Saccharolobus shibatae B12: one gene and its partners. The main gene of each other region encodes a partner of the protein of the gene in region 3 in a complex. Links are inferred from orthologs where the notes say so. Each region holds a gene or a part of one and is shown on either strand. Other genes may lie near its edges. The genes, in order: J5U23_RS13015, rpl7ae, rpl18a, J5U23_RS13070 and J5U23_RS13040.

Region 1 (4,582 bases), 320 kb from region 3 along the record:
GGGCAATCTTCATCTTCGCATGCCTTCTCGGGAATAACAACATTAGGTATCCCCGGGTCCTTTACTATCTTCCCCTTAGATCCCATCTAGCTCACCTAAATTCTTCTCCAAGGTTTTCTTACCAGCTTATAGCCAGCTATTATAAAAGACTTACCTTTAAAAGTTATCTCAAATATACCATGAGCTTTAAATATCCTTATAACCTTGTTTTTCCCCTTTAACCTAATCAAAAATGTTTTTTCTGTCTCTAGTAAAATAAGACCTTCTCTAGAAATTAGAGAAGGATCCGTGTACCATAAAATCCTTATTTTAGAATTAATATAATCCAAAATCATAAAACATATAAAATTATTTATTCTCCACTTTTGCTTTTCCTTTACCTTCTCTCTTCTTTTCACTTAAAACTGTTAATATTCTTGCTATGTCTTTTCTTGTGTTTCTAATGCTTGCAGTGTTCTTTAAAGTTCCCATTCTAGCTTGCACTCTAAGTTTCATTAATTCCAATCTTAGCTCATCCACCTTTTTTAACAACTCTCCTTTTTCCATTTTCCTTAACTCTTCAAGATCTACCGTCATTCTTTCTCACCCTCACCTTTCTCCTCACTCTTTTGTGAGGATTCTTCAATAAAAGTTACATTAGTTACTGATACCTCTTGAGGAACGGAAGGAGACTCTTTCAAACTGATTTTATCTTCAATCTTCAGTGGTTTAGTTATAACTACCTCGACACCAAATATTCCAGGCTTTAACATCGCTATAGCAATTGCCCTATCTATCATCTTCTCTAATTGTTGCCCGCTCTTATACACAATACCCTCCTTTAACTTCTCATATCTTGCCCTCTCCGTAGTAAGCTTGCCGCTTATTATTATTTCCGCACCTAATGCACCGGCATTCATAATTCTTCTCATTGATATGAAAGCGGCTCTCCTAAAGTGATATCCCTTTTCTAAAGCTATCGCCAACCTAAATGCCATTACTCTAGCATTGAGCTCCGGGTTCTCCACATTCGTTATTGTAATTTGTGGATTCTCTAAACCAAAAACTTTTTCGAAGATTTGTGCAAGCTGTTTTATATTTCTTCCACCCCTTCCTATTATCATTGAAGGTCTTCCTGCATATATTATAACTCTAGTTCCAATTGGAGTCTTCAATACTTCTACTCCTGCATACTCAGCATTATAGTATTGCTTAGCTAGATACTCATCAATCTTGACTTTCACTATAGACTTCTCAAGGAAATATCTCTTGATGTTTGGTATCTTACTCCACCTCCTCTAAGATTACCTCTACATTAGATGTCCTTCTGTACTTTGCAGTAGCCCTCCCAAATGCTCTGGGCATATATCTTTCTAATGTTATACCCTTGTGGGCAGCTATATGCCTTATAATTAATTTATCGACATCCAGCCCTTTATTAGTTGCATTAGCCTCAGCGTTTTCTAACAACTTTAACACTTGCCTTATAGCTTTCTTTGGATATCTACCAGCCTTTATTTTCCATTTAGCAGATATATTAGCTTTATGTGATGCACCCTTATTATATCTCCAAAATGGTAGGGCTTCCTTTTCTTCTAAAACTCTGTTTAGAAAATCTTTCGCATCATTAAGATACATTCCTCTAATAGCTTTGCAAACATTATAAAGATCTCTTATGGATGCAGGAACATCTCTTATCACAGCTTTTGCAATTTTCAACTCATCAAGATTTAATTGAGGATAATTCCAACTTGCCATAGCTGATCATCCTTTCATTGCTAAGAATAAACTTGACCTTGTAGCCTTTAATCCTGGTTCTCCATGTTCAACCTTCTTAGTGGTTATTGAATACTCTCCCAAGTAATGACCTATCATTTCTGGCGTAACTGTAAATTCAACAAATTCCTTTCCATTATAGACAGCCATCTTAAGACCAATCAGCTCTGGCAATATAACTAAGTTTCTGACATGCGTCTTTATGGTCTTATTAACCTTTCCTTCTCTTCTATATTTCCTTACTTTTTCCAGCAAATGCCTTTGTGCATCAGTAAATCCACGTTTTAATGATCTTCGTTGCCTTGAAGGTAGTAACTTAATAAACTCATCCATTGGCATATTTAGTAACTCATCTATACTCTTACCTCTGTATTTAAAGTTCTTCCATTCAGGTGGTATTTCTAATGACATCTAGTTTCACCTATTTCCTTTTCATTTATAAAATTCACTTACCCTCCTTCCTTCCTGTTCTCCTTGCCGCAATATGACCAACTTTTCTACCTGGAGGAGCATTTCTAGATACCGTAGAAGGTCTGCTTACACTCTGATGTAGTCCACCACCATGAGGATGATCGACTACATTCATTGCAACACCCCTTACAATAGGCCATTTCTTAGCCTTTACTTTATACTTCCAATAATTAGCTCCAGCTTTCAATAGTGGTTTTTCTATAACTCCACCACCAGCCACTACACCAACGGTAGCTCTAGCCTTATTTGAAACTGCTTTTATCTTATCTGAAGGTAATTTAATTAACACCTTATCACCGCTCTTGCCTACTACTACTGCATATGAACCAGCACTTCTAGCGTATTTGCCTCCGTCTCCAAAATTTTCTTCAACATTACATACTACTGTACCTTCTGGCGCATCACCTATCTCTATAACATTACCATTAGCTATTGGAGATCCTTTACCGAATTCGATCTTCTGGTTAATAACCAAACCTTGAATTGCTTGCGTTAAAAACCTGGTTCCGTTCTCTAATTTTATGATAGCAACAGGCGCATTCATCCCTGGATTATGCACTATGTCTATTACCTTGCCTACAAGATGTCCAAAAATGTTGGGATACCTTACCTTACCTATTCGTAGCCAACTTGGACTCCTAAAAGTTGGAGAACCTTTTCCCGCCCTCTGCTGTAATAAATTCTTACCCATTCTATATCACCTCACAAAATGCCCAATCTATGGGCTATATCACTTGCTTTATATGTTGGGTCTAATTTTACATATGCCTTCTTGTAACCTTGAGATGTTATAACCACGTTAACTTTTACCACCTTAACACCAAATAATCTTTCAACAGATTTCTTAATGTCATCCCTTGTATCATTCTTATCTACTATTAATGTAAGTGTATTATAGGACTCAATAAGTTTTAATGCTTTCTCTGTAGCTAAAGCCATTTGAATCATTCTAACTCACCAACCTCTTACTCAATCGCTCATCTAAAATCTTTATGCTATTTTCAGTATAAATAGTAAGCCTGCCGGGGTGCGCACCTGGAGCCAGATGAATAACGCTTACATCTTTAGCGTTAACTACGTCAACTCCAGCTATGTTTCGTGCTGCCTTAACTATTGGAGAATTACTGTCGTGTACTATTATTAGTGGGCCTATTGGTTCCTTATATTTTCTACCTCTCATTTTACCCTTTCCAGCCCTTATCCTAATCCTCTCTTTTACTCTCTTTACATCATCATAAACACCTATCTTCTCTAAAAATTCTTCAACCTCGCTTGCAGTTTTTAGACTAACAATATCATCAGATACTACTATAGGAAAACTTACTGAATCTTTAAATACATGTCCCCTAGCCTTAACGAAAACTGTGTCTGCTGTAGCGCTTAACGCACTAATTACTGCCAATTGTTTCTCCTTATCGTTCACCTCTTCTACAAGCTTTTTGTCTACCGAAGGCGGAAATGTTAACCTACCACCTACGGTATTAGGTGCTAAGGCAGCTTCTCCAGAGTTTTTAACTCTAGGAACTCTGGCCATACCTAGATTTATTCCAAAACTCTCAGCTGACGTTCTTTTGCCTGCCATAGGATCTCTGCCTTTTGGTTGCAGAGAATGTGTAAACTCTGCTAAAAATACTCTTCTTATTATATCTTTTCTTACCGGAAACGAAAAAATGAAAGGTAACTCTACCTCTTTTACCTTATTTCCATCTTTATCTAAAATCACAGATTTTTTCTTAACTGGTTCTAAATACATTTATTTTCACCCTTGCTGACTTAAAAGGTTAACATAAGTTATCTTAGGAGCGTTTTCAAAAACATAAGAAGGTCTAACAGCCTCTCTTAAGAATATCGGCCTTTTCTTTGAACCTAATATAGAACCTTCCAACAAAATATACGTGTTCCTAACTATTCCGTACCTTACAAAGCCACCTGCAGGATTTATCTCCTTAGGATCATCACCAATTTTTATAATTCTCTTATTATATTCTGTTCTTCTGTGAAAACCTAGCTGACCCGGCTGAGGTGTATAGCTAGGTGTCCCTAAAGACGGACCTCTAGTACCTATTTTCCTACTTCCTTTTCTATGCTTATGCCATCTAGGTAATTCTACTACACTGTACCTTTTTATCACACCAGCGAAACCTTTGCCCTTAGTAACTCCTATCACATCTATTAGTTGACCCTCCTTGAAAACGTCTTTAATTGAAATTTCTTTTCCTAAAACGTTTAGTGCATAATCTAGTTGTGCTTTCTTTTCTCCTCCACCTATCTGGATCTCTACTAAATCTGGCACTTTTTTACCTAATGATGGTATCTTCCTAGGTTGTGTAGCTACCAAGAGTCTAAAGTAGACTAT
Region 2 (4,686 bases), 2.6 Mb from region 3 along the record:
CAAAGAGGGAGAAGCTGTGGTTAGGTTAAAGACCAATTTAATGGATCCGGATCCCTCTCAAATAGACTGGGTAATGCTTAGGATAATTGATACTACTAAAAATCCTCATCCACGAGTAGGGAGTAAGTATTATGTATGGCCTACCTATAACTTCGCTTCTGTAATAGATGATCATGAACTTGGTGTTACTCATGTATTAAGAGCTAAAGAACATATGTCGAATACGGAAAAACAGAGGTACATTTCTGAGTATATGGGATGGGAATTTCCAGAAGTCTTACAGTTTGGGAGACTAAAACTTGAGGGTTTTATGATGAGTAAGTCGAAAATAAGAGGAATGTTAGAGAAGGGTGCCAATAGGGATGATCCTAGGCTACCAACTTTGGCTGGACTCAGAAGAAGGGGAATCTTACCAGATACTATTAAAGACGTGATAATTGATGTTGGAGTAAAGGTAACTGATGCCACTATAAGTTTCGAAAATATTGCTGCGATTAATAGGAAAAAATTAGATCCAGTAGCTAAAAGAATAATGTTCATAAAAGATGGCGAAGAGTTTGCCATTGAGCTACCTCAAACGTTGAAAGCTAAGATACCCTTAATTCCTTCTAAACAACAGGAAGTGGATAGAACTATCATTGTTAATTCTGGTGATAAAATTTTGATAGAATCTATCGATGCAGAAGATGGAAGCGTATTGAGGTTAATGGAGTTGTGTAATGTCAGAGTTGATAAGCGTAATCGTAAGCTTGTTTTTCACAGTAAGACGTTAGATGAGGCTAAGAAAGTCAATGCAAGAATAGTTCAATGGGTAAAATCGGACGAAAAAGTTCCAGTAATAGTAGAAAAAGCGGAAAGAGATGATATAAAAATAATAAATGGTTATGCAGAAAGAATTGTAAAGGATTTGGAGATAAACGAAATTGTGCAATTTTATAGATTTGGATTTGTAAGAGTGGACAAGAAGGACGGTAATATGGTCTTTGTAATCTTTTCACACAATTAATCTCCTCCATGTAATCCAAGGAGATTTTTATTATCGATTTAATGTATACCTATCATTTAAGTGACACATAAGAGGAACATAGAACAAAAACTCTCACATATAAATATATAAATTTATATTTAAAGACTCCAAAAACCTGGATGGCACTTATCTTCACCTAAAAGGGCTAAGCTTTTGCCTTATTCTATAGTAAACTTTATTTTTTGCTAATACTTTTAAAGACTTGCGTGACGAAACTAGAGGAGGATGAACGCGATGTCAAAAGCTAGTTATGTTAAGTTTGAAGTACCGCAAGATCTAGCAGATAAGGTATTAGAGGCAGTAAGAAAAGCTAAGGAAAGTGGAAAAATAAAGAAAGGTACAAATGAGACAACAAAAGCAGTAGAAAGGGGACAAGCTAAATTAGTAGTTATTGCTGAAGATGTACAACCAGAGGAAATAGTTGCACACTTACCATTGCTATGCGATGAGAAAAAGATACCTTATGTATACGTTTCCTCTAAAAAAGCTTTAGGTGAAGCTTGTGGGTTGCAAGTGGCTACAGCATCTGCTGCTATCTTAGAGCCTGGCGAGGCTAAGGATTTAGTTGACGAAATAGTTAAGAGAGTAAACGAAATTAAAGGTAAAACTTCAAGTTAAATCCAACAATATTTTTTACCACTAAACTTATTTTGTTTTTAGTCCTATCTAATAATTAGTTATGGGCCCGTAGCTTAGCCAGGTAGAGTGCTGGGCTCCAGATATTAATGCTAGACATTGGGTCTAAAGACCCTTTATGGGGATGAAGTGTATCTGGAGAGGAGAGACCCAGTGGTCGCGGGTTCGAGTCCCGCCGGGCCCATACATCTAAACGAAAAAGAAGACAGACTTTAATTTTTGCCAAGTTATCTAATTGTTGATGAACTGGGACGAAAGGAGAATAAAAATTGTTGAAGAATTAAGAAAAAATGGCATTGAGCCATATCCTCATAAATACGAAATAACACATTTGATCAAAGATATTAAGCTTCTTGCATCATCACAAGGTAACAAATCCCATGAGCCATTTATGTTTAATATATCTACAGCAGGGCGTGTAGCTAATATCAGAAGGCATGGAAAAGCATCATTTGTAGATATATTTGATGAAGGTGAGAAATTACAAATATATATGAGGGTTGATGAGCTTAAAGAGAAATATGACAGATTCTTCACATACGTTGGTAGAGGGGATATAATAGGTGTAAGAGGTGATTTATTTTATACCATGAAGGGAGAATTAAGCCTACTCGTAAAGGATTACCAATTATTATCGAAAGCCCTTATAGAACCTCCAGATTGGTCTAAACTTTCCCCAGAATTTAGATATGCGCATAGATATGTGGATTTCCTCTATAATGATAATGCTAGGAAGGCTATGGAAATAAGATATATGATCATAAGAGAAATTAGAGAGTTTCTCTATTCTAAAGGCTTTATTGAAGTTGAAACGCCTATTGTTCAACCAGTATATGGTGGGGCATTAGCAAAACCGTTTAAAACACATGTAAATTACTTAAACGAAGATTGGTACTTAAGAATAGCGTTAGAATTGTACTTAAAAAGGTATGTAATAGGTGGATTTAACAAAGTTTTCGAAATAGGAAAGGTCTTTAGAAACGAAGATATTGATGTAACTCATAACCCCGAGTTTACTCTCTTAGAGCTCTATTGGGCATACGCTGACTACAATGATATAATGAATTTAACTGAAGATCTACTTAAAAGTGTGATCAAAAAGGTTACAAATAGTACTAAGGTAGTATATGGAAAATATGAAATAGACTTTGAAGCTCCCTTCAAGAGAATCAGTATGTATGATTCTTTATCTGAAATTTTAGGTAAGAACGTTGAAAATATGAGTGATGATGAACTTAAGGAGCTAATGAAAAAATATAATCTAATTCCTAGAGGAAATCAGTATGTTAGAGGGCTAATGATAGAGAAATTATTCGATAAACTAGTTACACCCACTTTAACCAACCCAACCTTTATAACTGATTACCCAATAGAGACTACACCCCTTTGTAAACCACATAGGAATAAACTTGGACTAGTAGAAAGATTCGAGATGTTCATAGCAGGCATGGAGATCGCAAATGCGTACACGGAACTGAATGACCCTATATTACAAGATAAACTATTTAGAGAAGAACAAGAGATGTTTAGAAGAGGAGATGAGGAGGCTCATCCTTACGATAAGGATTTTGTAAGGGCCTTAAGTTATGGAATGCCACCTACTGGAGGTTTAGGTATTGGTATAGATAGAATAGTTATGTTAGTGACAAATAGTTATAGCATCAAAGAAGTTATTCCTTTCCCCATGATAAGTAGTAAGGTTATCCTAGAGGACGATTAGAGAGAAATATCGCAAATATAAAGATCAAGAGGAATAGTGACTGTAAATAATATGAAATTTTTTCGCCGTTACTTTCTCCCAGTACTCTCTTTAATAATTCAGTGAAGAGTTTTCCTCCATCCGTTATTATAAGGGGTGCAGCATTAAATACAGCTAAGCTGAAATTCACTATAAATAGCCATGTAAAGAAAGTTAAAATTGCAATCAAATAATCTGGAATATAGTACGTTACATATACTCCCAAAAGGTGATCAGGTACGTTAACAGTTACATTACTCAAAGTACCATTAGGATGTTTAAGAGTTATAAAGACGGTATTGTATTTATAAAGAAGTTCATGAAGCTGGGATAATGTCGTTACATGATAACCATTTATATAGCATATCACATCACCGGCATGAATTGACGCATTAGCAGCCGGAGAGTTATTAATTATTCCCTCTATCATTATTCCTTGAGACAGTTCTGAAGGTAAATATGGAAGTTCAAAGGAAAACGGAAGTGCTATTAGTGCTAAAACTAAATTAATCACTATTCCAGCAGCAATTATTTTAAGTTTTGCATCAGTTGTGGATTTATTAAAATCATCTTCGTCTGGTTCTACAAATGCTCCAGGAAATATTCCAAGTAATAGAACTCCTCCATTTTTTACCTTTACATTATTTGATGTGGCGGACAATGCGTGAAAAATCTCGTGTATAGCTACTGAAACTCCTATAGCTAGTAATATGTAGGGTAACTGGGAAATACTTATCGTTAAACCTGGAATTATTGGTTTTAGCGCTATTGTCGGAGTTTGATTGGGTTTGATGGTCAGCATTTCTATTATTACATATAATATTGTTGAAATTCCAGCTATCATAAGTAAAAAACCTAAAGGTAGGGCAATTTTTTCATAAACTCTATAACCTTTTGATCTGGAAAATCTAGGAAACCAATATTCCCTGGCTTTTTTCCTCCATAGTATAAAAAATGGATAAACTGTTAGGTTATATTTCTCTAGTTTTCTTCTAAAAACATAGATAATTAGCCAAAAGGATAAGAATATCGTTACAGCTAAGTATATTTGATCCACAAATCTAATAATGTATTTAGAAATTAAAAAGATGTGCAAATAGAGTATACGGAGCGTCATTGGAAAATCTTAAATGACAAGAGAAAGATAGCCATTGAAATCCTTTCACTCTTGAAACAATATGGGATGGAAGGTTATGTTTATGGTTCTGTTGCTCGTGGTGATGTGAATGAGAAAAGCGACGTAGATGTTATAGTATTTAACCCTAATCAAATCGTATTGGATACG
Region 3 (4,394 bases):
AAAGAGTCCCAGATAACTCAGAGGATTGGTGGTATATAAGAACTGCATCGTTATTGAGAAAACTTTACGTGAACTCGATTATTGGAATAGAAAAAACAAGAACAATCTACGGTGGAAGCAAAAGAAGGGGGACTAGGCCAGAAAAATTCGTAAAAGCTCCTGGTCATGTAAATAGATTAATATTTCAACAATTAGAAAAAGCAGGACTAGTTCAAAAAATAAAGAATAAGGGAAGAACTTTAAGTCCTAAGGGAAGGTCATTATTAGATAAATTAGCATTAGAAATCTTTAAAGAGCTGGCCGAGAATAATACTTCTTTGAAAGTATACTTAGAATAAGGGGTGAAAAAAGATGTCAGCTCCAAACTCATATGATGATGAAGAATTAGAAGAATTACTAAGAAGAAAAGCAGCACAAGAGCAAAAAAGGCTAGAAGAAGAGAGAAAAAGAAAAGCGGAACTAGAATCCCAAAAAGAGTCAATATTAAGAGTCATATTAACACCTGAGGCACGACAGAGACTAACAAATATAAAATTAGTTAAGCCTGAATTTGCTGAATCATTAGAGAATCAGTTAATTGCACTGGCACAATCTGGGAGAATAAAGGTACCAATAACAGATGAGGAATTAAAGCAAATACTAGAACAGATTTCAGAACAGAACAGACGCGATTTCAAAATACAAATAAGAGAGAGAGGATGGAAATGAGTAGAAATAAACCAGTAGCTAAGAAATTTAGATTAGCCAAAGCATTAAAAGCAAACTCTCCAATACCAATATGGATAGTGTTAAAGACCCGTGGAAGAGTTAGGTATAATCCCTTAAGAAGGAATTGGAGGAGAAATGATCTAAAGGTGTAAAAAATGAAAGAGAAGGATAATTTTGAAATGGTAATTAATCTGAGAAAAATAAAAACTGGAAAAAGGACTGGAAGAAGTAAGAGGGCAGTGAAATTCGTAAGAAAAATTGTGGCAAGGCACTTTAACGCAGATAAGGTAGTAATAGATCCACTGTTAGCTAAGTCAATATCTAAAAACGGAAATGATAAGGTAGTTAGTAAAGTTAGAGTAGTAGTTAGTAAGGTAGGAGAAAAAATATATCTTGTAAGACTTGCTATTAAAAGTAGATGAATCTGCAAAGGTTATCAATTTTTGGAACAGATAATATAGGAGTCTATATTTATACTAATAATAAATATACAGTAGTACCTAGAGGATTAGATAGTGAAACAAAAGAAAATATTGTTCAAATATTAGGAACTGAGTTAATAGAAGCGGAGATATCCAGAAGTTTTCTTTTAGGTATTTTTATAAGTGGTAATGATAACGGCATTCTTTTACCTAAATCCACAATTGATGATGAGTTCAGATTTCTGAAAGAGAATCTTAGGGACTGCAGAGTTGAGGTTCTTAATTCAAAAGTAACCGCGTTGGGAAACACAATACTCACAAATAATAAGGCAGCATTAATTTATCCTGAATTTAATGATATTGAAGAAAAGATAATAAAGGAGACCTTAGGCGTTGAAGAGATAAGAAGAGGAAAAATAGCCCAAATGATAACCGTAGGTTCTGTAGGAGTTGTAACAAATAAAGGCGGATTAGTACATGTAGATACAAGTGAGAAAGAACTAAAAGAACTGGAAAAATTATTCGGCGTAAAGATAGATATAGGCACGGTAAATTTTGGAAGCGTCTTCATTAAGAGTGGACTAGTCGCAAACGATAAAGGAACGTTAGTAGGCGCGTCAACTACGGGTCCAGAGATTTTAAGAATTCAAAAAGCATTAGGTGAATGAGATGAGTGAAATAAAGTTTTACCTTGTCAAAGGATCTGCCCTATTCGGAGAGTCCCACTATCCAGAGAAGAGAAAATTTGTAAAAATAGTTAGAGCATTGAATGAAAAACAAGCAATTGAGTATATTTATTCGTATTTTGGTAGTAAAAATAAGATAAAACGATATAACATAAAGATAGAGCAAATAAGTGAAATAAAAGAAGAAGAAATCCCAGATAGAAGGATAAGAGAATTAGCAAAGATTGATAAAATTATAATGTGATGAGACATGAGTCAAGGACAAGGAGGTATAACGTTAGACGATTTAATAGCGCAAGCAGATTACTTAAAAAGGTACATAGATTCATTACAGAGAACTCAATTAGAATTACTAGAGTCAATAAATTCGATAGATTCTGCAAAACAAGCCATAGAGACGATAAAGAGTGGAAATAAAGAAATGTTAGTCTTCATAGATAGGAAAGGATATCTTTTAGCCAAAGTAGGGGGTATAGCAGGGGAAAAGGTAACTGTCCATTTAGGTTTATCTTACTACGCGGAAGTAGATCTAGATTCAGCTATAAAAATTCTTGATAAAAGAAAAGATGAGATAAGTAAAGCAGCACAAAATCTAAATAATGAACTTCAAAAAGCTGCTAGTACATACAATCAGATAGTTGACATACTAAATCAAATACAGCAAGCTGCAGCTAGGAGACAACAAGGTGAATAAATTGTTTTGATAAAATAAGGAAAGCTTTTTCTAATTTTGTAGATAAATTAAAGGGAGAGCAAGAAGAAACAGAAAAGATCGAACAAAATATACCTACGCAAAGTATTGGTAGTAATCAACAGCAAACTAGTAATAACGTAATGAATCAGTCAACAACCAGTGAAGTAAAGGAAGAAAGTAAAGAAGAGGAGAAGAAGAGTGGCGGAAGTATTTTTGATGTTTTCAGATACAAAGAAATCAAAGAGAAAGATATTGAGGATTTCATAGAGGAATTAAGATATCAGCTACTTGAAAGTGATGTTTCTTTTGAAGTTACCGAGAAAATTCTTGAAGATCTGAAAGAAAACATAATCGGTAAAAAGGTAAGGCGAAGTGAAGATCTTGAAAGGATAGTAAAAGATTCTTTAAAAAAATCCATCACCGAAATAATAACAAAAAATAAACCAATGAATGTATTAGAAGAAATAAAGAAATCAACGAAACCTTATATAATAATATTTTTCGGAATAAATGGAGTAGGTAAAACTACAACTATTGCTAAGTTTGCATATATGCTTAAAAAAAATGGTTTATCGTGTATTATCTCAGCTTCAGATACGTTTAGAGCTGCAGCACAAGAACAATTGGAGATCCATGCAAGAAACTTGGATATACCTTTAATCAAAGGCAAATATGGAGGAGACCCTGCCTCAGTTGCTTATGACGCAATAAGGGCAGCTAAAAGCAGAGGAATAGATGTTGTATTAATAGACACTGCCGGAAGAATGCACACAGATACTGATTTAGTAAATGAACTAAAGAGAGTTGTTAATATCACCAGACCAAATCTGAAAATATTAGTTTTAGACTCTCTAGGTGGAAACGACGCATTGGAACAAGCTAAATATTTTGAAAATAATGTTGGATTCGATCTAGTAATATTGACTAAAGTTGATGCAGATGTAAAAGGTGGTGTAATATTATCGTTAGCGTATGAATTGAATAAGCCTGTTGGATATTTAGGAGTGGGTCAAACTTATGATGATCTAATTCCGTTTAATGCCGAGTGGTTCATTCAAAGATTGTTCAGTTAACTTAAATACCTTGACCCAATTATAAATTACTGTGAGTTCAAATAAGCTAATTAGCTGGTTCAGAAGGCTTAGGGAGGACTGGAATAGAATAATTACAGTAGCTAGGAAACCGGATAGGAACTTTTTCTCACTTAACCTTAAAGTTACTTTATTAGTATTAGTCGTAGTAGGTGTATTAGCTTACATAATTCAACTTGCATTGACATTAATAGGGGTGTAATTTTGTGGAAAAACCGAATATGAGAAATTATTATGCTGTAAAAGTTGTTGGAGGGCAAGAAATAAATGTAGCTTTAATGTTAGAAGAGAGGATAAAAACTAATAATATTAAAGGAATATATGCAATAATTGTTCCACCCAATTTGAAAGGATATGTAGTTCTGGAGGCAGAGGGTTTGCATATAGTTAAACCATTAATTGCTGGGATAAGGAATGCAAGAGGACTTGCACAAGGTTTACTACCTAGAGATGAGATACTAAAAATTGTATCTAAGAAAACCATAGGCCCAACCGTAAAACCTGGGGATGTAGTAGAAGTAATTTCTGGTCCCTTTAGGGGTACTCAGGCTCAAGTGGTAAGAGTTGAGGAAGCTAAAGGAGAGGTAGTGTTAAATATTTTAGAATCAGCATTTCCATTACAAGTCACAGTTCCTTTAGATCAAATTAAGGTGTCTAAAAGGTGAAGTGAATGCCCACAAAATCTATAAAAATAATGGTAGAAGGAGGTAATGTTAAGCCAGGTCCACCATTAGCACCAACACTTTCGCAGTTAGGGCTAAATGTTGGGGATGTTGTCAAGAAATTGAATGAG
Region 4 (4,129 bases), 310 kb from region 3 along the record:
AATTAGAAAAGGTCAAGAAATTGGAGTTAAGGTGACCTTAAGGGGTACTCAAGCTGAGGGATTCTTAAGAAAGGTTTTAGAAGCTATAGGATATAGATTAAAGAAAAGTAGTTTTGATGAATATGGTAACATATCTTTTGGGATTGCGGAACATGTGATCTTACCAGGTGCAAGATATGATCCAGAAATAGGTATATTCGGCATGGATATAGCTATCACTCTCGAGAGAGCTGGCTATAGAATTTCGAGACGAAGAAGAAAAAAGACTAGAATTCCAAGGAGGCATAGGGTTACGAAGGAAGAAGCTATGGAATTTTTAAGAAATAATTTTAATGTACAGTTGATAGAAGGGTGAATGAAATGGGAAAATACAAGCCTCCAGCCGAGAGAAAATATGGTAAAGGAGTTCAAGCTTGCCAGAGATGTGGAAGTAGGGATTCTGTAATTCAAAAATATGGGATTTATTTATGTAGACAATGTTTTAGAGAAGTCGCGTATGAGTTAGGGTTTAGGAAGTATTGGTGATAGGTTATGGTATTCGTAAATCCGTTGGCAAATGCGTTAACGTCTATCTACAACAATGAGATGAGAAGGAATAAACAAGCTATTATAATGCCAGCGTCTAAATTGGTAATAAATGTTTTAAGAGTTATGCAGAAGGAGGGTTATGTAGGAGAATTTGAGTATATTGATGATGGTAGATGGGGCAAGATTACAGTACAGTTGTTAGGAAGAGTTAACAAGTGTGGACCAATAACTCCACGATATCCTCTTAGTTATAGACAGATGATTGCATTACCAGATTATATCAGGCGTTACTTACCATCAAAAGAGATTGGTATAATTATTGTTTCGACATCTAAAGGAGTAATGTCTCATAAAGAAGCAGCTAGAATGCGACTAGGAGGAGTAGCATTGGGATATGTATATTGAGGTGATTTTTAATGCAGATAGTAATTTTAAGGGAAGAGATTGAAATTCCGAGCAATGTAAATGTTGATTTAAAAGGCTCAGTAATTAAGATGAAAGGACCTAAAGGTGAAGTAGTCAAAGATTTCAGCTTTGCTAGGGGTATACAAATTAGTTTAGATGGAAATAAGATAGTGTTAGAAACTACATTTGCTAATAGACGAAAAAAGGCGGCCTTCTATAGCATAGTTAGTCATATCAAAAATATGATAACTGGAGTAACTAAGGGTTATAGGTATTATCTTAAAATTATATATACGCACTTTCCAACATCTGTAAAGGTAGTAGGGAACGAAGTTCAAATAACTAATCTAATAGGTGAAAAGAATATAAGGAGGGCGCCAATACTGCAGGGCGTTAAGGTTACTGTGAAAGGTGAAGATATAGTTGTGGAGGGCCCGAATTTAGATGCTGTTGCCCAAACTGCAGCAAATATTGAGGCAGCTTCAAAGATAACTGGTTTTGATAGACGTATCTTCTCGGATGGAATTTTCATCTATAAAAAAGAGGTGGTTGAATGACCGAAGAAAAAATACAGTTATATAGGAAAAAGATTTATGTAATAAGGCAAAAGCTTAAGGCAAAGAAGCCAAGGTTCTTACGTTATGATTCCGACAAGTTCTTCAGATTAGGAAGACAGGAAAAATGGAGAAGACCCTACGGAAGAGATAATAAGACTAGATTAAAAGTTAGGGGATTTCCTGCTATAGTGAGTGTTGGTTACAGACTGCCTAAAGAAGTTAGGGGATTTCATCCAAGTGGATTAAGGCAAGTTATAGTTCATAATATTAACGATCTAGTTAAAGTGCAAAATCAAAAAGACAGTGTTATTGTAACAATAGCTTCTTCAGTTGGTTTTAAAAAGAGGCTTGAAATTCTAAATAAAGCTAGGGAATTGGGTTTGAAGGTAAGTAATGAGGGTGTCAGTGCATGACTAACTTGAAAGCTCAAAAAAGGCTAGCAGCATCGGTTGCAGGGGTAGGAATAAGCAGAGTTAAGATTGTTGAGGATTATATTGAGGACGTTCAAAGCTCACTAACCAGAGAAGAAATTAGGAATTTGATAAAGGATGGTAAGATTATAATCCTTAAAAAGGTTGGAATAAGCGGCGGTAGAGTAAAGGAGAGAAGAAAAAAGAAGAGCCTTAAGAGTGAAGGGAAAAAGGCAGGAAGTAGAAAAGGCAAGAAGGGAGCAAGGGCAAATAGCAAACGAATGTGGGTTAAGAGGATAAGAAAAATAAGGGCTTATCTTAAATGGTTGAGAGATCATAAGGTTATTGATAGTCATACTTATAGGGAATTATACTTAAAAGCCAAGGGTGGCAACTATAAGGGAGTTTCAGATGTTAGGAACATCTTAATACAGATGGGGAAATTAAGAGGTGAGTAAATTGGCCAATGGTCCTAATTATAAGATAAAAGCTAGGAGAAGAAGAGAAGGAAAAACTAACTACTATAAGAGATACGTTTATGTCATAAGTAAACAAATAAGGTTTATTGTAAGAATAACTAACAAATACATTATAGTTCAAATTGCAAAAATCGATCCTAAGGGCGATATTATGGTTGCTAGCGCTCATTCTTCAGAACTTGCTAAAAAGTTTGGATGGAAGGGAGATGAAAATAATACTCCCGCCGCATACCTTACTGGCTATTTAGCAGCTTTAAGAGCTATGAAGAAAGGCGTAACAGAGTGTGTTGCAGATATAGGACTTCATGTACCGTCTAAGGGTAATAAGGCGTTCTATGCAATAAAAGGTGCGATAGATGCTGGGTTGAAAATTCCGATAGGTAATATAAGTATAGAAAACGATAGAATAAAGGGAGAGCATATAGCCAAGTATGCTGAAAAGTTGAAATCTGAGAATTTAGATTTATATAATAAACTATTTTCAAGGTATTTGGGAAGGGGACTAAACCCTGAGAACTTACCCTCTCATTTTGAGGAGATATTAAACAAGATTAAATCTTCTGGTGGTTGAAATGGCAGAGGAAGTACCAAGTATAAATATAGAAGAATGGAATCCACGAACCTCCATAGGTAATCTCGTAAAGAATGGAAAGATATCATCTATAAAGGAACTATTTGATAGGAATCTTCCTATTACTGAACCGGAAATTGTGGATGTTCTGTTACCTAAGCTAAAATATGAAGTTGTAGACATTAAAGTAGTTCAGAAGCAAACTGATGCAGGAGAGATATCTAGATATAAAGTTCTAGTTATAATGGGCAACATGGATGGATATGTCAGTATAGGAACTGGAAAAGCTAAACAGCTAAGGGTTGCAATTCAGAAGGCAATTAGGGATGCTAAGATGAATATAATACCAGTAAGAAGAGGCTGTGGTAGCTGGCAGTGCACATGTGGTGAACCACATAGTCTACCCTTTAAAGTAGTTGGTAAAGCGGGTAGCGTAGAAGTTGATTTATTGCCCGCACCCAAGGGTACTGGATTAGTAGTTGGTAGTGTATTAAAGACATTGTTAACTTATGCTGGTATAAAGGATGCTTGGTCTACCACAAAAGGTGAGACTAGAACTACAGAGAATTTTGTCAGAGCTGGATATAGTGCACTTTATAACACTTATAACTTCGTAACTCTACAAGATTGGGCTAGGAAGAGGTAATGAGATATGGTGGAGCTACTAGGCATAATCAGAATTAGAGGTTGGGCAAAGGCTCCTTGGTATATTAATGAGACATTAGAGATGTTGCGGTTAAGATATAATTTTAATGCGATGATATATCCAAAAACCTCTCAAATGCTCGGTATGCTAAATAAAGTTTCTCCATATGTCACATGGGGAGAGGTAGATCCGGATACTTTAAAACTACTAATTATAAATAGACTTGAAACGGCAAAAGGGGATAAGGTTTCAGATAGTTATGTTAAAGAAGTGTTAAAGATTGAAAATATCGATACAATGGTGAAACAGTTATATGAAGGCAAGATTTACCTACATAAACTTGATCAATATTTTAAGTTGCCTATTCGCTTACATCCACCTAAGGGTGGGTTTAAGGGTAGTGTAAAAAGGCCCTATAAAAATAAAGGTGAGTTCGGATATAGAGGAGATAAGATAAATGAATTAATGAGGAGGATGATGTAAAAATGGTAGTAAGAAGAGAGAAAAAAAGTAGAAAAATGAGAGGATCACGA
Region 5 (2,796 bases), 320 kb from region 3 along the record:
GACCTTTTCTAATTCCAAACTCCCTTATAGTTTTCTTGGAAATAGTATATACTGGTTTAGCTCCAGTTAACTCTTGTAAAAGTTGATAAGCTTTCTGTAACCTATCTCCAGATTCACCAAGTCCTATATTAACAGTAACCTTGGCTAACTTAACTTTCCTCATTGGATTTTGATTAACAGATAAAGTAGACTCTGTCATTTTAATCAACTCTCATATCAGGTTTTTCCCTACCTATACTCATCACATTCATGAGATTAGTCTGATAAGTATTACCACCTTTGCTTTCTAGTGTTATCACACTATATTTTCTAGACTTAAACTTACTCAAATTTATATTTTTAACAACACCGTGAATACCGACGTTCTTACCGCCTACAAAGATTGCATATGAGCCTTCAGAGATAGTGAATGAATCCACTATATTTTGGCTTGGTAACTCAATCTTTAATGTCATAAGCGTTTTGAAATTCTTTGCAGTTTCTTTATCGACTAGGATATTTCTTCCATCCTCTAAATTAAGCTGAATACCTCCTCCCTTTATTGTAGTTTTATTCATGATCCTAACGTACTTATAATGAGCCTCATCTGCGGATATCTTGGATAACCTCATAAACCTAACGTTATCAGGATGAACTCTAAAATATAGATCAGCGGAGGGAATTGAAACAATGTCCATAAGTCCAACAGGGTATTTATAGTCTTTCCTTACCTTGCCATCGACTAAAACTTTACCGTTAAATATTATATGCTTAGCCTCTCTTACCGTTCCCGCAAGTTTAAGATAATCCCTAATTACAACAGCCAAAGGTATACTTTTCCCTATAGGGTGAGGTCCAGCATTAGGTCTAACCGTCCACTTATATTGTTTTTTGCTTATTACTAAAAACCAAGGTGTTTCAAATCTTGTTATATGCGCCATTTTTCATCACTTCTTAGATTTTTCTAACTTTTCTCTCCTTCTTGGATCACTCAGATCTAACTTAGTTATCATTACTTTAGATGCGTGAATCCACACATATACTGGTGTTCCATCAGCTTTTTTCCTCGTTATCCCTTCTATTGCTAATCTTCCAGTCCTAGTATTAATTTCAGTTACCTTCCCTTCCTTTCCACTATGACTTCCCCGCATTACCCTAACAGTATCACCTTTTCTCACTCTAATACGTTTTATACCATATTGAGAGGCAATCTCATCAGAGACTTTAGCAATCAACAACTTCTTCCTTTGATGTAATGGTAAAGTGTATAATAATTTCCTCTGTTTAGAAGGTTTAAGAGATACCATATTTCCTACACCACCAATGTAGCAAGACTTGCTATTTTTGGCCATCTTTCAGCTGCTTCTCTTGCTATTGGACCCCTAACTTCAGTACCTTTTGGTGTTCCGTCTGGGTTTATTATCACTACTGCATTATCTTCAAAGGAGATCCAAGTACCATCTGATCTTCTATATGGCATTCTTTGTCTCACTATTACTGCCCTAAATTTCTGTTTTCTAACCTCTGGTGTTCCTCTCTTAACTGAGACCATAACCATATCGGCAATATTGGCAAATGGAACTCTTCTCAGAACACCTCTATAACCATACACTCCAATTATCATAGCTTCTTTTGCTCCACTATTATCAGCAACGTTAACTACTGAATAATGCTGTAGACCTGGCGTTAAACCTTTTCTGGATCCTAAAACTTGAATCTTTTCTGACACTTTAACTCACCTTGCTTAATACCACAAAACTTATAGATTTAGAAAGAGGTCTACATTCGCCAATTATAACTTTATCTCCCTCTCTAACATTAACACACGGTGGTACATGAGCATGTATCCTACTCCTTCTCCTTTCATATCTCTTATATTTCGAGTCATAGTATAAGTATTGCCTTTCTATAAGTGCAGCTTTAGTACCTTTATACTTTACAATGACTCCTTCCAGTGTCATACCCCTAACTCTCAATGATCCATGATAAGGGCAATCTTCATCTTCGCATGCCTTCTCGGGAATAACAACATTAGGTATCCCCGGGTCCTTTACTATCTTCCCCTTAGATCCCATCTAGCTCACCTAAATTCTTCTCCAAGGTTTTCTTACCAGCTTATAGCCAGCTATTATAAAAGACTTACCTTTAAAAGTTATCTCAAATATACCATGAGCTTTAAATATCCTTATAACCTTGTTTTTCCCCTTTAACCTAATCAAAAATGTTTTTTCTGTCTCTAGTAAAATAAGACCTTCTCTAGAAATTAGAGAAGGATCCGTGTACCATAAAATCCTTATTTTAGAATTAATATAATCCAAAATCATAAAACATATAAAATTATTTATTCTCCACTTTTGCTTTTCCTTTACCTTCTCTCTTCTTTTCACTTAAAACTGTTAATATTCTTGCTATGTCTTTTCTTGTGTTTCTAATGCTTGCAGTGTTCTTTAAAGTTCCCATTCTAGCTTGCACTCTAAGTTTCATTAATTCCAATCTTAGCTCATCCACCTTTTTTAACAACTCTCCTTTTTCCATTTTCCTTAACTCTTCAAGATCTACCGTCATTCTTTCTCACCCTCACCTTTCTCCTCACTCTTTTGTGAGGATTCTTCAATAAAAGTTACATTAGTTACTGATACCTCTTGAGGAACGGAAGGAGACTCTTTCAAACTGATTTTATCTTCAATCTTCAGTGGTTTAGTTATAACTACCTCGACACCAAATATTCCAGGCTTTAACATCGCTATAGCAATTGCCCTATCTATCATCTTCTCTAATTGTTGCCCGCTCTTATACACAATACCCTCCTTTAACTTC

Evidence for each region.
Region 1: rpl18a (region 3) and J5U23_RS13015 share a complex: the UniProt entries of both Methanocaldococcus jannaschii proteins name them as parts of the 50S ribosomal subunit. The link is inferred for Saccharolobus shibatae B12 from one-to-one orthologs.
Region 2: rpl18a (region 3) and rpl7ae share a complex: the UniProt entries of both Methanocaldococcus jannaschii proteins name them as parts of the 50S ribosomal subunit. The link is inferred for Saccharolobus shibatae B12 from one-to-one orthologs.
Region 4: rpl18a (region 3) and J5U23_RS13070 share a complex: the UniProt entries of both Methanocaldococcus jannaschii proteins name them as parts of the 50S ribosomal subunit. The link is inferred for Saccharolobus shibatae B12 from one-to-one orthologs.
Region 5: rpl18a (region 3) and J5U23_RS13040 share a complex: the UniProt entries of both Methanocaldococcus jannaschii proteins name them as parts of the 50S ribosomal subunit. The link is inferred for Saccharolobus shibatae B12 from one-to-one orthologs.

What each region holds. Positions count from the first base shown.
Region 1 is NZ_CP077717.1:2,465,660-2,470,241, reverse strand. What follows is about bases 1-2,849. They hold J5U23_RS13015 (50S ribosomal protein L22), read right to left. Parts: upstream 1,738-2,849; coding sequence 1,264-1,737; downstream 1-1,263. Other genes in these bases: J5U23_RS13005 (50S ribosomal protein L2), read right to left, coding at 2,201-2,849; J5U23_RS13010 (30S ribosomal protein S19), read right to left, coding at 1,744-2,166; J5U23_RS13020 (30S ribosomal protein S3), read right to left, coding at 573-1,262; rpmC (50S ribosomal protein L29), read right to left, coding at 349-576; J5U23_RS13030 (ribonuclease P protein subunit), read right to left, coding at 96-335. In the rest of the region: more of J5U23_RS13005, read right to left, coding at 2,850-2,917; J5U23_RS13000 (50S ribosomal protein L23), read right to left, coding at 2,929-3,174; rpl4p (50S ribosomal protein L4), read right to left, coding at 3,176-3,979; J5U23_RS12990 (50S ribosomal protein L3), read right to left, coding at 3,986-4,582. UniProt on the Methanocaldococcus jannaschii protein: This protein binds specifically to 23S rRNA. It makes multiple contacts with different domains of the 23S rRNA in the assembled 50S subunit and ribosome.
Region 2 is NZ_CP077717.1:137,824-142,509, forward strand. What follows is about bases 1-2,953. They hold rpl7ae (50S ribosomal protein L7Ae), read left to right. Parts: upstream 1-1,261; coding sequence 1,262-1,645; downstream 1,646-2,953. Other genes in these bases: J5U23_RS01060 (glutamate--tRNA ligase), read left to right, coding at 1-1,006; lysS (lysine--tRNA ligase), read left to right, coding at 1,905-2,953. Outside these bases: more of lysS, read left to right, coding at 2,954-3,383; J5U23_RS01080 (site-2 protease family protein), read right to left, coding at 3,364-4,518; J5U23_RS01085 (nucleotidyltransferase domain-containing protein), read left to right, coding at 4,492-4,686. UniProt on the Methanocaldococcus jannaschii protein: Multifunctional RNA-binding protein that recognizes the K-turn motif in ribosomal RNA, the RNA component of RNase P, box H/ACA, box C/D and box C'/D' sRNAs.
Region 3 is NZ_CP077717.1:2,785,707-2,790,100, forward strand. Bases 769-3,429 are described here. They hold rpl18a (50S ribosomal protein L18Ae), read left to right. Parts: upstream 769-1,799; coding sequence 1,800-2,060; downstream 2,061-3,429. Other genes in these bases: J5U23_RS14975 (50S ribosomal protein L39e), read left to right, coding at 769-860; J5U23_RS14980 (50S ribosomal protein L31e), read left to right, coding at 864-1,130; J5U23_RS14985 (translation initiation factor IF-6), read left to right, coding at 1,127-1,798; pfdA (prefoldin subunit alpha), read left to right, coding at 2,067-2,510; ftsY (signal recognition particle-docking protein FtsY), read left to right, coding at 2,651-3,429. In the rest of the region: J5U23_RS14965 (30S ribosomal protein S19e), read left to right, coding at 1-338; J5U23_RS14970 (DNA-binding protein), read left to right, coding at 352-708; more of J5U23_RS14975, read left to right, coding at 705-768; more of ftsY, read left to right, coding at 3,430-3,583; J5U23_RS15005 (protein translocase SEC61 complex subunit gamma), read left to right, coding at 3,615-3,803; J5U23_RS15010 (transcription elongation factor Spt5), read left to right, coding at 3,808-4,266; J5U23_RS15015 (50S ribosomal protein L11), read left to right, coding at 4,272-4,394.
Region 4 is NZ_CP077717.1:2,472,196-2,476,324, forward strand. The notes cover bases 1-2,717. They hold J5U23_RS13070 (50S ribosomal protein L6), read left to right. Parts: upstream 1-944; coding sequence 945-1,490; downstream 1,491-2,717. Other genes in these bases: J5U23_RS13055 (50S ribosomal protein L5), read left to right, coding at 1-355; J5U23_RS13060 (30S ribosomal protein S14), read left to right, coding at 361-525; J5U23_RS13065 (30S ribosomal protein S8), read left to right, coding at 532-933; J5U23_RS13075 (50S ribosomal protein L32e), read left to right, coding at 1,487-1,903; J5U23_RS13080 (50S ribosomal protein L19e), read left to right, coding at 1,900-2,358. In the rest of the region: more of J5U23_RS13085, read left to right, coding at 2,718-2,950; J5U23_RS13090 (30S ribosomal protein S5), read left to right, coding at 2,952-3,596; rpmD (50S ribosomal protein L30), read left to right, coding at 3,603-4,079; J5U23_RS13100 (uL15 family ribosomal protein), read left to right, coding at 4,082-4,129. UniProt on the Methanocaldococcus jannaschii protein: This protein binds to the 23S rRNA, and is important in its secondary structure. It is located near the subunit interface in the base of the L7/L12 stalk, and near the tRNA binding site of the peptidyltransferase center.
Region 5 is NZ_CP077717.1:2,469,414-2,472,209, reverse strand. It holds J5U23_RS13040 (50S ribosomal protein L14), read right to left. Parts: upstream 1,709-2,796; coding sequence 1,292-1,708; downstream 1-1,291. Other genes in the region: J5U23_RS13020 (30S ribosomal protein S3), read right to left, coding at 2,541-2,796; rpmC (50S ribosomal protein L29), read right to left, coding at 2,317-2,544; J5U23_RS13030 (ribonuclease P protein subunit), read right to left, coding at 2,064-2,303; J5U23_RS13035 (30S ribosomal protein S17), read right to left, coding at 1,710-2,054; rplX (50S ribosomal protein L24), read right to left, coding at 927-1,286. UniProt on the Methanocaldococcus jannaschii protein: Binds to 23S rRNA. Forms part of two intersubunit bridges in the 70S ribosome.